3 regions of the Allobosea sp. 05T422_2 genome follow, and region 1 is predicted to be linked to each of the others. Evidence: predicted binding sites of a transcription regulator. Region 1 holds the regulator's gene; each other region holds the start of a gene.
The links. Region 1 encodes PhoB, which activates phosphate uptake and scavenging genes when phosphate is short. Its sites were predicted from a motif close to TGTCATNNANCTGTCAT; they were not measured.
Positions count from the first base shown of each region.

Region 2: AC1DJT_RS10160 (DUF47 domain-containing protein) is a predicted target of PhoB. The motif match lies at 1,724-1,740, and genes of this name have one in related genera.
Region 3: AC1DJT_RS18935 (RNA degradosome polyphosphate kinase) is a predicted target of PhoB. The motif match lies at 2,076-2,092, and genes of this name have one in related genera.

Region 1 covers NZ_JBFTLD010000067.1:20,814-25,249, forward strand. Annotated here, with positions in the region: gene greA (transcription elongation factor GreA) at 299-766, shown strand; gene AC1DJT_RS14295 (TIGR03862 family flavoprotein) at 776-1,993, opposite strand; gene AC1DJT_RS14300 (YnfA family protein) at 2,068-2,388, shown strand; gene phoB (phosphate regulon transcriptional regulator PhoB) at 2,508-3,206, opposite strand; gene phoU (phosphate signaling complex protein PhoU) at 3,240-3,959, opposite strand; gene pstB (phosphate ABC transporter ATP-binding protein PstB) at 4,008-4,436, opposite strand, start outside.
Region 2 covers NZ_JBFTLD010000040.1:2,470-6,905, forward strand. Annotated here, with positions in the region: gene AC1DJT_RS10150 (methyl-accepting chemotaxis protein) at 1-1,427, shown strand, start outside; tRNA gene AC1DJT_RS10155 (tRNA-Ile) at 1,549-1,624, shown strand; gene AC1DJT_RS10160 (DUF47 domain-containing protein) at 1,754-2,398, shown strand; gene AC1DJT_RS10165 (inorganic phosphate transporter) at 2,411-3,424, shown strand; gene AC1DJT_RS10170 (NUDIX hydrolase) at 3,481-3,915, opposite strand; gene AC1DJT_RS10175 (IclR family transcriptional regulator) at 4,194-4,436, opposite strand, start outside.
Region 3 covers NZ_JBFTLD010000107.1:1,112-5,547, forward strand. Annotated here, with positions in the region: gene AC1DJT_RS18920 (P-loop NTPase family protein) at 1-250, shown strand, start outside; gene AC1DJT_RS18925 (gamma-glutamylcyclotransferase family protein) at 289-576, shown strand; gene AC1DJT_RS18930 (acyl-CoA desaturase) at 658-1,899, opposite strand; gene AC1DJT_RS18935 (RNA degradosome polyphosphate kinase) at 2,164-4,359, shown strand; gene ppx (exopolyphosphatase) at 4,367-4,436, shown strand, end outside.

The DNA.
Region 1 (4,436 bases):
CCCGACGCAAGCGCGGCGCTCTTCCGGCATCGGCTGCCCCCTTGGGAACGGGACTGCGCTCGTGATCGGGGGCCAGGGGCAGCGCGCGATGGCTCTGCTCTTGATGGTGCGGCCGGACACGGGGGTGTAGACTGTTCGGGTCTTGTCTTCGGCAGTGCCTGATCCCCATCTCCAAGTGATCGCCGCTTCAGATTCCAGCATCGGGTTGGCGCTGCATCGCAAGCAGTCGTGAGGACGTAACACTGAAAGCTGTGGTCCGGTTCGCCGGATGTGCCGAGATCAATAGGAGGAGGCCAGAATGACTCGCGCCTTCGTCAAGGAAGCAGAGGAAAGAGGGACCCTGGACGAGCTGCCGGACCGGCCAGTCTCGCCTCACCCGAACCTCGTGACGCCTGAGGGGCTCGCACAGATCGAGGCCCAGCTGGCGCGCTGGCATGACGAACACGCGGCGGCGCTGGCCGGAGGCGACCGCACCGAGATCGCTCAGACGCGGCGCGAGTTCCGCTACTGGGCGGCGCGGCGCGCCAGCGCCAAGCTGGCCCCTGCGCAGGAAAGGCACGACATCGTCCGCTTCGGCTCGACAGTGACGATCCGCCGGGCCGATGGGCGCGAGCAGAACTGGCGGCTGGTCGGCGAGGACGAGGCCGATCCGGCACACGGAACGCTGCCCTATGTCGCGCCGTTGGCGAGCGCGCTGATGGGCAAGGGCATTGGCGAGAGCGTCAGCATCGGCACTGAGGCGGTCGAGATCATCGCGATCTCCTGAGGCGATCGTTCAGCTATCCGCGAGCCAGGCCTGAATCCCTGCTGCAGCTGCGACTCCGGTCGCGAAACAGGCCTGCAGCAGATAGCCGCCGGTCGGCGCCTCCCAATCCAGCATCTCGCCTGCGACAAAGGTACCGGGCAAGCGTTTCAGCATGAAGCCTTCCTCGACCTCGGCCGCGGCGACGCCACCGGCGGTGGAGATCGCCCGCTCGATCGGTCTGAGACCGGTGAGCACCAGAGGCGCGGCCTTGATCAGTGCGGCCAGCCTCTCCGCGTCTTCGGGGAGTGGCCCCTTCGCCGCTTCGCGCAGCAGCGCAATCGCGGATGGAGCAAGACCTGCAGCCTTGCGCAGATGATTGCTCAGCGTCACGCCCTTGCGACGATGCGCGAGGCGCTGGACCAGCAGTGCCGCCTCGTGATCGGGCCTCAGATCGATGGTGATGACCGCCCTGCCCTCGCGCAGGATCGTCTCGCGAATCGGGGCAGAGAGTGCATAGACCGCGCCGCCTTCCAGACCCGTCGCATCGATCATCGCCTCGCCGGGCACGGATTGGCCGCCGAAGCTCAGGACGATGCGCTTCAACGGTACTCCGGCAAAACGCTCTCGCATGGTCTGGGACCAATCGACCGTGAAACCGCCATTGGCCGGGCGCAGCGGCGCGATCGCAACGCCGCGCGCCGCCAACAAGGGTGCCCAGCCACCATCCGAACCCAGCCGTGGCCAGCTCGCACCGCCGAGCGCGAGCAGCGTCGCGTCGGGCCGCGCCTCGACATCGGCGCCATCGCGGCTCCGGAACGTCAGAGCTCCCGCTTCGCTCCAGCCGGTCCAGCGCTGCCCAGGCGCGAAGGCGACGCCGAGACCATCGAGCCGGCGCAGCCATGCCCGCAGCAGGGGCGAGGCCTTCATGGCGCGCGGGAAGACGCGGCCGCTGCTGCCGACGAACGTGTCCTGCCCGAGCGCATCGGCCCAGTCGCGCAGGGATTGTGGCGGGAAGGCGCGAATGGCCGGCTCCAGCCAGGCTTGCGCATCGCGATAGCGGGGCAGGAACCTGTCGAGCGGTTCGGAATGGGTAAGGTTCAATCCGCCGCGCCCGGCCAGCAGGAATTTGCGGGCCGGCGAGGGCATGCGATCGTAGATCGTGACGGTGTCCCCGGCTGCCGCAAGGCGCTCGGCCGCGATCAGCCCGGAGGGCCCTGCTCCAATAATGGCGACGTGATGTGTGGGCATCGGTCCGGCTTGCCGTCAGCGCGCCCTGCGGTCAAGGGTAATCCCGCCCCGAAGGCCATCGACAGGGACGAACCATGCCGACCATCGCCGCCTATTTCGGCGCAGCCATTCTCGAAATCGCCGGCTGTTTCGCGTTCTGGGGCTGGCTCCGGCTCGACAAGCCCATCTGGTGGCTCGTACCCGGACTGTTTTCGCTCGCCCTGTTCGCCTGGCTGCTGACGCTGGCGGAGAGCGAAGCCGCCGGACGGGCCTATGCCGCCTATGGCGGCGTCTACATCGTCAGTTCGCTCGCCTGGCTCTGGGCCGTGGAAGGCTTTCGCCCCGACCGCTGGGACATTATCGGTGGGCTGATCTGCCTCGCCGGCGCGGCGATTATTATCGCAGGGCCGCGCTAGGGTATCGGCCCGAAAGGTGGATTGCGGTTTTCGGGAAGGCCGATGCAACCATAGACGGTTAGATCGTCGGGCGGATTCGATATCCGGCCCGATGATCCAAGTCCCCGATGATCCAAGTCTCAGCTCCGCGCAAAGGTCTCGTCGAAGGCATAGCCGGCACCGCGCACGGTCCGCAGCGGGTCCTTGGCGTTGTCAGGAGTGATCGCCTTGCGCAGCCGGCCGACATGGACGTCGACGGTGCGCTCGTCGATATAGACGTCGCGGCCCCAGACCGCGTCGAGCAGCTGGGCCCGGGAATAGACCCGCCCCGGCGCCTGCATCAGGAATTCGAGCAGGCGGAACTCGGTCGGGCCGAGATGCAGCTCGCTGCCTGAGCGGCGGACACGGCGGGTGGTGCGGTCGAGTTCGAGATCGCCGGCGGCCAACAGGCCGGCGACATGACCCGGCTTGGCGCGGCGTAGCAACGCCTGGATGCGGGCGATCAGCTCGGGCAGCGAGAACGGCTTGACGACATAGTCGTCGGCCCCGGTGGCGAGGCCGCGCACACGCTCGGTTTCCTCGCCGCGGGCGGTGAGCATGATGATCGGCACCCGCTCGGTATCGCGACGGGTCCGCAGCCTCCGGCAGAGCTCGATGCCGGAAAGGCCCGGCAGCATCCAGTCGAGCAGCACGAGGTCCGGCGTATGATCGCGCAGATGCAGCTCGGCATCGTCGCCACGCGCGACGCTGTCGACCTCGAAGCCCTCGGCTTCGAGATTGTAGCGCAGCAACAGGGTCAGCGGCTCTTCGTCCTCAACGATCAGGATGCGTGCAGGCATGTCTCACTCGGTCCCAAAGGTGTCGGGCGCCGGTCACTCACCGGTGGCGGCGTCCAGAAGGATATTGGTCGTGTCGAGCTTCGGGCGGGCTGCGTCCAAGGCTTCGCCCGTGACGAGATAGTGGATCGTCTCGGCGATGTTGGTGGTGTGGTCGCCGATGCGCTCGACATTCTTGGCGCAGAACAGGAGATGCGTGCAGAAGGTGATGTTGCGCGGGTCTTCCATCATATAGGTGAGCAGCTCGCGGAAGAGCGAGGTATAGAGCGCGTCGATCTCATCGTCGCGGCGCCAGACCTCCATGGCCTTCTGCTCGTTGCTGACGGCGTAAGCGTCGAGCACGTCCTTGAGCTGGGCCTGAACCAGGCGGCTCATATGCTCGAGGCCGACGACCGCGCGCGACGGCGGCTGGAACTGGCCGGAGATGGCGACCGCGCGCTTGGCGATATTCTTGGCGAGATCGCCGACACGCTCGATATCGGCGGCGATGCGGATGGCGGAGATCAGCTCGCGCAGGTCGTTGGCGAGCGGCTGGCGCCGGGCGATGGTGAGCACCGCCTTCTCCTCTACCTCGCGCTGCAGATTGTCGAGGCGCTGGTCGGCGCTGATGACCTTCTGTGCCAGCCCGGTGTCGCGGCGCACCAGGGCGACTGTCGAATCGCCGAGCATGCGCTCCGACATGCCCCCCATCTCGGCCAGGCTGCGGCGGATCCCCTCGAGATCGGCATCATATGAGCGGACGATGTGATCAGTCATCGCGGCGTATCCTTTGTCGGCAAAGCAGTTGGAAGGCTGGGCGCCGGTTCAGCCGAAGCGGCCGGTGACGTAGTCCTGCGTCTGCTTCTTGTGCGGGTTCATGAAGATGGTGTTGGTGGCGTCGAATTCGATCACCTCACCGAGATACATGAAGGCGGTGTACTGCGAGATACGCGCCGCCTGCTGCATGTTGTGGGTGACGATGACGATGGTGAAGTCGGTCTTGAGCTGCTCGAGCAGGTCCTCGATCTTGCCGGTCGAGATCGGATCGAGCGCCGAGGTCGGCTCGTCGAACAGGATGACTTCCGGCTTCTGGGCAATGGTCCGCGCAATGCAGAGGCGCTGCTGCTGGCCGCCGGACAGGCCCATGCCGGAGGTCTTCAGCTTGTCCTTGACCTCGTCCCAGAGCGCGGAACGGCGCAGCGCACCCTCGACGCGGTCATCGAGCTCGGATTTCGGTGGCTTCTCGTAGAGGCG
Region 2 (4,436 bases), on a different contig from region 1:
AGGCGCATTCGGCGGGCACGTCGACCGGCAACCTGATCGAGGACAGCAAGTGGTGGCTCGGCGCAATCGGTCTCGGCTCGCTGCTCGTCGCGCTGGCGCTCTCGCTCTTCTATGTCCGCCCGATGATCGTCGGCCGTCTCAACAAGCTGTGGACGGCGACACGGGCCATTGCCGATGGGCAGCTGGACGCAACCGTCGAGACCAAGGGCAATGACGAGATCTCGGACATTGCGCGCAGCGTGCTGCTGTTCCGCGACAATGCCTTGGCGCTGCGAGCCGCCGAAGCTGCGAAGATCGAGGACGAGGCCCTGGCGCAGCGGCGCCGCCGTGAGATGATGCAGGAGCTGGGGGAGGCCTTCGGCCAGGTGGTCGAGGCCGCGGCCGCCGGCGACTTCAGCCGCCGCGTCTCGGCAAGCTTCGCAGATGCCGAGCTCAACGCGCTTGCGGGTTCCYTCAATGCCCTGCTCGAAACCGTCCAGGCCGGGCTTTCGGAAACCTGCGAAGTGCTGGCCGAACTGTCGGCTGGCCAGCTCTCGACCCGGGTCGAGGGCAGCTATCACGGCGCTTTCGCCGAGCTCAAGGACGGCGCCAACGGCCTCGCCGAAGAGTTTGAAAGCACGCTCGCGCGTCTTTCGGATACGGTTTCGGCCGTGCGCAGTGCGACCAGCGAGATTCTCGATGGTGTCACCGACCTCGCCGAGCGTACGACGGAAGAAAGCAACGCTGTCTCGATGGCGACCAATCAGCTCGGCGCCTTCGCGGGCACCGTGAAGAAGACGGCCGACGAGGCCTCGCAAGCCATGGGCATGGCCGAGAGCGCCGAGCAGCGTGCCCAGCAGGGCGAAAAGGTCGTCGCCTCGGCGCTGGACGCGATGCGCCGCATCCGCGCGTCGTCGGACAAGATCTCGGAAGTCATCTCGATGATCGACGAGATCGCCTTCCAGACCAACCTGCTTGCGCTCAATGCGGCAGTGGAGGCGGCGCGCGCCGGCGACAGCGGCCGCGGTTTCGCGGTCGTCGCGGCCGAGGTGCGCAGTCTCGCGAAGCGCTCGGCGGATGCCTCGAACGACGTCAAGCGCCTGGTCGAGGCCGCGCATGGCGATGTCGCGGTCGGTGTCGGCCTCGTCGAGGAGACCTCGGCGATGTTCGAAAGTATTGTGTCCTCGGTCAACGATCTCTCCGGACTGATGAACGGCATCTCGCAAACGGCGCGGAGCCAGGCAAGCGACGTTTCCGCCATCAACAACGAGATCGACGGCATCGGCACGATGGCGCATCAGAATGCTGCGCTGGTCGAGGAGACGAATGCCGCGCTCGCACTGACGGATGAGCAGACCCGCGCGCTGACCGAACATATCGGGCGCTTCCAGTTCCGCGAGGGACACGTCGCCGGGCACGGCGGGGCGTCGGTCGCCCGGGCGGCCTGAGCGATCCACTGCATCCAACCATTGCTAACGGCCCCGCTCGCGAGACGCAGCGGGGCCGTTTCAGTTGCGGGGGCTGCCTGGGGTCTTGCGGGACAGAAGGCGAGGGTGTTAGGCGAAGAGCGGGCCGGTAGCTCAACGGTTAGAGCTCGCTGCTCATAACAGCGCCGGTGCCGGTTCGAATCCGGCCCGGCCCACCATTTCCCTCTCAATCACCTAGCGACGGCCGCCCTCGGGATTACGCCCCGTGCGATCGCGCATGCCGCTTTACAGCGATATACCAACCGCTTATCGCGATTGTGACGGATCGATGACATAACGAGGCGCCGATGCTCGGCTGGTTTCAGAAGCTCCTGCCCAAGGAGCCCAAGTTCTTCGACCTGTTCGAGAGCCATTCCAGGACATTGGTGGCAGGTGCCGCGGCCCTGAACGGCCTCCTCAGGGGCGAAACCCCGGTGGAGGCAGGTTGCACCGAGGTGCTTTTCCAGGAAAATCGCGCTGACGAGATCGCCGCGGAGGTAATGCTGGAAGTCGGCCGCACCTTCATCACGCCCTTCGACCGTGGCGATATCGAGGAGCTGATCGGTTCGATGGACGATGCCATCGACCAGATGCAGAAGACCGTAAAGGCGATCACGCTGTTCGAGGTTACGAGCTTCGAGCCCTGCATGAAGGAACTCGGGGCGGTCATCGTCCAGGCGTCCGAGCGCGTCGTCGTGCTGCTGCCGATGCTGCGCGACATCAAGAAACATGCGATTTCGATCGGCGCACTCGCCAAGGATATCCGGGCCATCGAGGAGCGATCCGACGAACTGCACGACCAGGGCCTGAAGGCGTTGTTCAAGGCGCACCAGACTTCGGACACGATGGGTTTCATCGTCGGCGCAGAGATCTACGACCATCTCGAGAAGGTGGTGGACCGTTTCGAGGATGTCGCCAAGCGCGTCAGCCGTATCGTCCTCGAACATCTCTAGGCGGTTGGCCCGGTGGATTTCTCAAGCGTCGCCTTTGCCCTGGTCTTCCTGATCGCGGTCGCGCTTCTGTTCGATTTCCTGAACGGACTTCACGATGCGGCCAATTCGATCGCGACCATCGTCTCGACCAGGGTTCTGGCGCCGCGCTGGGCGGTGTTCTGGGCTGCCTTCTTCAATTTCATCGCGTTCCTGTTCTTCGGCCTGCATGTCGCCGAGACCGTCGGGTCCGGCATTGTCCAGACCGCCATCGTCGATGACCGTGTCATCTTCGGTGCCCTGACCGGCGCCATCGTCTGGAATGTCGTCACCTGGATTGCAGGCATTCCGTCGAGTTCGTCGCATGCACTGATCGGCGGACTGGTCGGGGCCGGGCTGAGCAAGGCTGGCTTCTCGTCGATCGTCTGGTGGGGGCTCGGCAAGACCTTCGTCGCGATTTTCATGTCTCCGGCCATCGGCTTCGCCCTGGCGCTGGTCCTCGTCCTGATCGTCTCCTGGGTGTTCCTGCGCGTGGCCCCTATCAAGGTCGACAGCACCTTCCGGCTGCTGCAGTTCGTTTCGGCTTCGCTCTACTCGCTCGGACACGGGGCGAATGATGCGCAGAAGACGATGGGCATCATTGCGGTGKTGCTGTTCTCGCATGGCATGATGGGCGAGACGTTCTCGGTGCCGTTCTGGGTCGTCATCTCCTGCCAGGCGGCCATGGCATTCGGCACGCTCTGTGGAGGTTGGCGGATCGTTCACACCATGGGCTCGAAGATCACCCGGCTTTCACCCCAGCAGGGTTTCTGCGCGGAGACGGGCGGCGCGATCACGCTGTTCATGGCGACCTATCTCGGCATCCCCGTCTCGACGACGCATACGATCACAGGCGCGATCATCGGTGTCGGCGCCGCCCGGCGCGTGACGGCCGTGCGATGGGGGGTGGCTCGCGGCATCGTCTTCGCCTGGATCGTGACGATGCCGATGGCAGGACTGATCTCGGCTATCGCCTATTTTGTCTCCGGCCTGTTCCTGACCGGGCGGTGACCGGGATCAGGAGGCGCCGCCGAGGGGCGCTGAGTCTGCGCAACCCGCAGCGTCGGTCAATTCAACTTCAGCGCGCGGATCGCAGCCTTCAGGCCGGGCTCGTCGACAATCTCGGCAGCATCTTCAAGCGTGAACCAGTGCGAAAGCCGCTGATTGTGCTCGGCCCATTTTTCAAGCCGACGCTCGACATCAAGAATATAGAGCGCCACCTTGCAGAGAACGAAGTGGTCGCTCATCCGCTTCCAATAGATGTAGCGCCCCGCGGGCTTCTTGTGGGCCTTGCCGATCACGCCGGCTTCTTCGCGCGCTTCGATCGCCGCAGCCTCATGGTTCTTCTTGCCCTTGATGGGCCAGCCCTTGGGAACGATCCATCGCCGCGTCGTGCGTGTCGTGACCAGGAGAAGCTCCGGCTCCCCCGTCGGCGATCGGCGGATGGGGAGCGCGGCGATCTGCGAGCGCGGCTTCCCCAATCCTGACTTCGCCTTCTTCATCGAAACCTGTGCCCTCCCATCCGTAAACAGAACCTATGTTAGAAAGCCGGCAAATCAATATCGAATAGCCGTCCAACGCCTTAAAGGCCGTGGATTGACCGCCTCAGCGGTGATGGCCATGCTTCATTGCAGCGAAATGAACGCTCGAAGCCCTTGAGAGCCCGAGCGTCGGCTCCAGTCGGCAAGCGCGCTCGCCGATTGGCGGGTTCGTCGCGCGCCTTGCGTCCCATACAGGAATCAGCTGCCTTTCCCTAGCCTGCTGCTTAGGCAGACGTCGATCAGGCGGGGAGAAGGCGCGCCCCGATGCGCATGGCAGCGTCCTGCAAGGCATCGAGATGCGCTGGGCGCCCTTCAGGTGCGACGATCGAGGTCAGCGACGAGATGCTGAGTGCGCCGGCAAGCGCGCCGCTGCGGTCGAAGATCGGTACGCCGACGCCCGTCAAGCCAATGAAGAAGTCGTCGGCGGCCAGCTCCCAGCCTTGCGCGCGAATACGATCAGCCTCGCGCCAGAGCAGGTCGGG
Region 3 (4,436 bases), on a different contig from region 1:
CCATGCGACGATCGCGCCGCCGGACGATGCGCTGCTGCGGGCGCTGCTGGTCAAGCTCTTCATCGACCGGCAGCTCATCGTCGATGCCGGCATCATCGAAGCGCTGACGCTGCGGATGGAGCGCTCGTTTGCCGCGGCGCGTGCACTGGTCGACGCGCTCGACAGGCTTTCGCTGGAACGCGGGCGGCGCGTCACGCGCGCCCTGGCCGGCGAGGTCCTGGCGGACCTCTTTCCGGATGATGCGAACTGAACAGGCAGCGCAGCCAGGCAGGTTGGAAGGAGAGCGGTATGGCCGACGGACGTGAGATCCGGCTGTTTTCCTACGGCACATTGCGCCAGAGGAACGTCCAGCTCGCCACATTCGGCCGAGAGCTCGAAGGCCGTGACGACGCCCTTGTCGGCTTCGCCCGCACAATGGTCGAGATCACCGATCCGGAGGTGATCGCCACCAGCCGCGAGACGCATCATCCGATCGTGACCCGGTCCGGCAATCCTGCCGACGAAGTGGCCGGAACCGTCTTCAACATCACAGCCGCGGAGCTCGCCGCGGCCGATTCCTACGAGGTCTCGGATTAGCGCCGGATTGCGGTGTGGCTCAGATCCGGGACCGAGGCGTTCGTCTATGTCCGGGCTGCGGACGCGTCCTGAATCGAACGTTCAGGCCGCGCCTTCCGAAGCCGACTTGGCCGACGGCCCAACGAGGCGTGCATGCATGGCCTCGATCAGAAGTTCATGCGCACGGGCTGCGATCGCGTCGAGCGAGGGCGTCCGCACGAACATCGCGGCCGCCTTCTCGCTGAGCTCCTCGCGGCTCGGCAGGACCGGCAGATGCCATTGCGCAACGGCGTCCTGGGCCTGCTGCTGCATTTCGGCCAGCCGGTCACCCGCACGTTGCTGCAGTTCGGCGAGCGCTTCGCGCAAATCGGCGAGCGTCATCGTCGGCAGATGCAGCTCCGACAGGGCAGGGCTCGCCGCATAGGCTTCCCGGAAGGCGCTGACGACGCGGTCCAGCGGCACCGAAGCCGCAAGCCGCTCGGCAGAGCGTTCGATGACGCGCGGCGGCAGGGCCTGCGAACGATCGACGACGGCCTMCGGCGGCGCCTTCAGGTCCCAGACCGCGCCGATCTTCGAGAGACCGAGGATCACGTAATAGGTCGGGTCCCACTGCCACCAGCGGAAGCCCTMACGCACGCTGTACTGATAGGCGTGGTGGTTGTTGTGCCAGCCTTCGCCCATGGTGATGATCGCCAGCCACCAGTTGTTGCGGCTCTCGTCGCCGGTCACATAGTCCTTGTCGCCATGCACATGCGCGAGCGAGTTGATGCAGAATGTCGCGTGATAGACCGCAACCGTCGACCAGAAGAAGCCAACGATCAGGCCGGCCCAGCCGCCGATCGCGAAGCAGAGGCCGGCAAGCAGGATCGCGGGCGCCAGCTCGAAACGGTGCAAAAGGCGCAATTCGGGGAACTTCGTCAGGTCCTGAATCGTTGAATCGTCGAAGGTGCTGTGATCGCGGCTGAAGATCCAGCCGACATGCGAATAGGCGAAGGATGTCATGACCGGCGAATGCACGTCATGCTCGGTATCGGCATAGCGATGATGGTGACGGTGCTTGGAGGCCCACCAGAGCACGCTCTTCTGCGCCGTCGATTGGGCCAGCAGCGCGAGCAGGAACTGCCCGAAGCGGCTGGTCTTGTAGGAGCGATGTGAGAAATAGCGGTGATAGCCACCGGTMATCGCGAACATCCGCAACCAGTACAGCCCGATCGCGAGCCAGACCGAGGTCCAGGTCACACCGCTCCAGAGCGCCCCGAAACAGGCGAGATGCGCCAGCACGAAGGGAACGGCGGATGGGTAGACGATGTCGCCATCATCATGAGGGGCAGTGCTGTCGCTCAAGAATGCTCTCTGTGGGGTTCGCGCGGATTCGCCGCTTCGGTGCGGCACGGGCCGCATGTCCAGCGGCACCAAACAGGACGAGCCGGCGCCGCGCAAGTAGGCCACTCGCCGCAGCATGGCAAGGAAACCACGTGGGAAGGCAATTGGTTCGAGGCAACGCAGGAATAGCACTCGCCCGTCATCGAAGCGTCACGCTAGGATGGCTTCAAGTTTGACAGGCGGGCGATCTCGGCCCGGCTTGCGTTCGAGACGAGGGCGAAACTCATGAATATCGAACCGACAAACGTGAAGGCCGCGGACATCGCGCCTCAGGTCGGTCCCATCGGTCTGCGCCATTCGCCGGCCCGCTTCGTCAATCGCGAGCTGTCCTGGCTGCAGTTCAACCGTCGGGTGATGGAGGAGGCGTCGAACCGCAACCATCCTCTGCTGGAGCAGCTCCGCTTCCTCTCGATCTCTGCCAATAATCTCGACGAGTTCTTCATGGTCCGCGTCTCGGGCCTGCGCGAGCAGCTCAAGGCGGGTGTCGTCACGCCCAGCCAGGATGGATTGACCCCGGCCGAGCAGCTGATCGAAATCGCCAAGGCGACGGCCGATCTTACCGCCGACCAGCAGGCGCGCTGGGTCGAACTCAAGCGCGAGCTGGACGATAATCGGATCGTGCTGCTGGGGCCGAAGGACATCGGTGCGCAGCACCGCACCTGGCTCGAGGACCACTTCCTCCATCTCGTCTTCCCCGTGCTGACGCCATTGGCGATCGACCCGGCGCATCCCTTTCCCTTCATCCCCAACCTTGGCTTCACGCTGGCGCTGGCGCTGGAGCGGATCAGCGATGGCCGGCAGCTCGACGCGCTGATCCGGGTTCCCGGGAAGATCGACCGCTTCATCGAGCTGCCCGATCTGGCACGCGACGGCGTGCACCGCTTCATCACGCTGGAAGACACCGTCTCGCTCTTCATCGGCAAGCTCTTCCCTGGCTACGACGTCAAGGGAACCGGCTCGTTTCGCGTCATTCGCGACTCCGACCTCGATATCGAGGAGGAGGCCGAGGATCTGGTCCGCGTCTTCGAGACGATGCTGAAGCAGCGCCGCCGTGGCGTCGTCATCCGTCTCGAGGTCAGCGACGGCATGCCGCCGCATCTGCACCGGCTGATCGTGCGCGAACTGAAGGTCGATCCCGACGAGATCGTCCAGGTCGATGGTATGATCGGGCTGAACGAGCTCTCGCAGCTGGTCGGCGTCGACCGGCCGGACCTCAAGTTCAAGCCGTACAACGCCCGCTTCCCCGAGCGCATTCGCGAGCATGGCGGCGATTGCTTCGCCGCGATCCGCCAGAAGGACCTGCTCGTCCACCACCCCTATGAAAGCTTCGACGTCGTCGTGCAGTTCCTGCAGCAGGCGGCGCATGACCCCAACGTCGTCGCCATCAAGCAGACGCTCTACCGCACCTCATCGAACTCGCCGATCGTCAGGGCGCTGGCCGAGGCTGCCGAGGCGGGCAAGTCGGTGACGGCCCTGGTCGAGKTCAAGGCGCGCTTCGACGAGGAGGCGAATATTCGCTGGGCCAAGGATCTGGAGCGCGCGGGCGTGCAGGTCGTCTATGGCTTCATCGAGCTGAAGACCCACGCCAAGCTCTCGATGGTGGTGCGGCGCGAGGCCGGCCAACTCGTCAGCTACTGCCATATCGCGACCGGCAATTATCACCCGATCACGGCGCGCATCTACACCGACGTCTCCTTCTTCACCGCCGATCCGGTGATGGGGCAGGACGTCGCGCGCGTCTTCAACTTCATCACCGGCTATGCGGAGCCGGCCGAGCTGGAGCAGATGTCCGTCTCACCGGTGGGGCTGAAACAGCGCCTGCTGTCCGACATCGCCGAGGAGATTGCCCATGTGAAGGCAGGCCGCAAGGGTGCGATCTGGGGCAAGTGCAACTCGCTGGTCGACCCCGAGATCATCGACGCGCTCTATGATGCGAGCCAGGCCGGTGTGGAGATCGACTTCGTCGTGCGCGGCATCTGCTGCCTGAGACCCGGAATTCCGGGGCTGTCGGAGAACATCCGGGTCAAGTCGATTGTCGGACGCTTCCTCGAGCACACCCGGATCTATGCCTTCGGCGCCGGCTTCGGCCTGCCCTCGGCCAAGGCCAAGCTCTATATTTCCTCGGCCGATCTGATGCCGCGGAATCTCGATCGGCGCGTCGAGGCATTAACCCCGATCCAGAATCCGACGGTGCACCAGCAATTGCTGGAGCAGATCATGCTGGCGAATTTCCTCGACAACGAGCAAAGCTGGACCATCTTGCCCGATGGTGGCTCAAGACGCATTGTCCCGCCGCCGAGCGACGAGTCGTTCAACGCCCACAAATATTTCATGACCAATCCGAGTTTGTCCGGACGTGGAAAATCGCTCTCCAATTCAAGCCCCCGCAGCCTTGCGCGCCGGACCGGCAGAAAGGCTTGACCCGGCGTTGATCCCGGGGCGGCTGAGCCTCGGCGAGACGCTCGCCATCGTCGATATCGGCTCGAACTCGGTGCGTC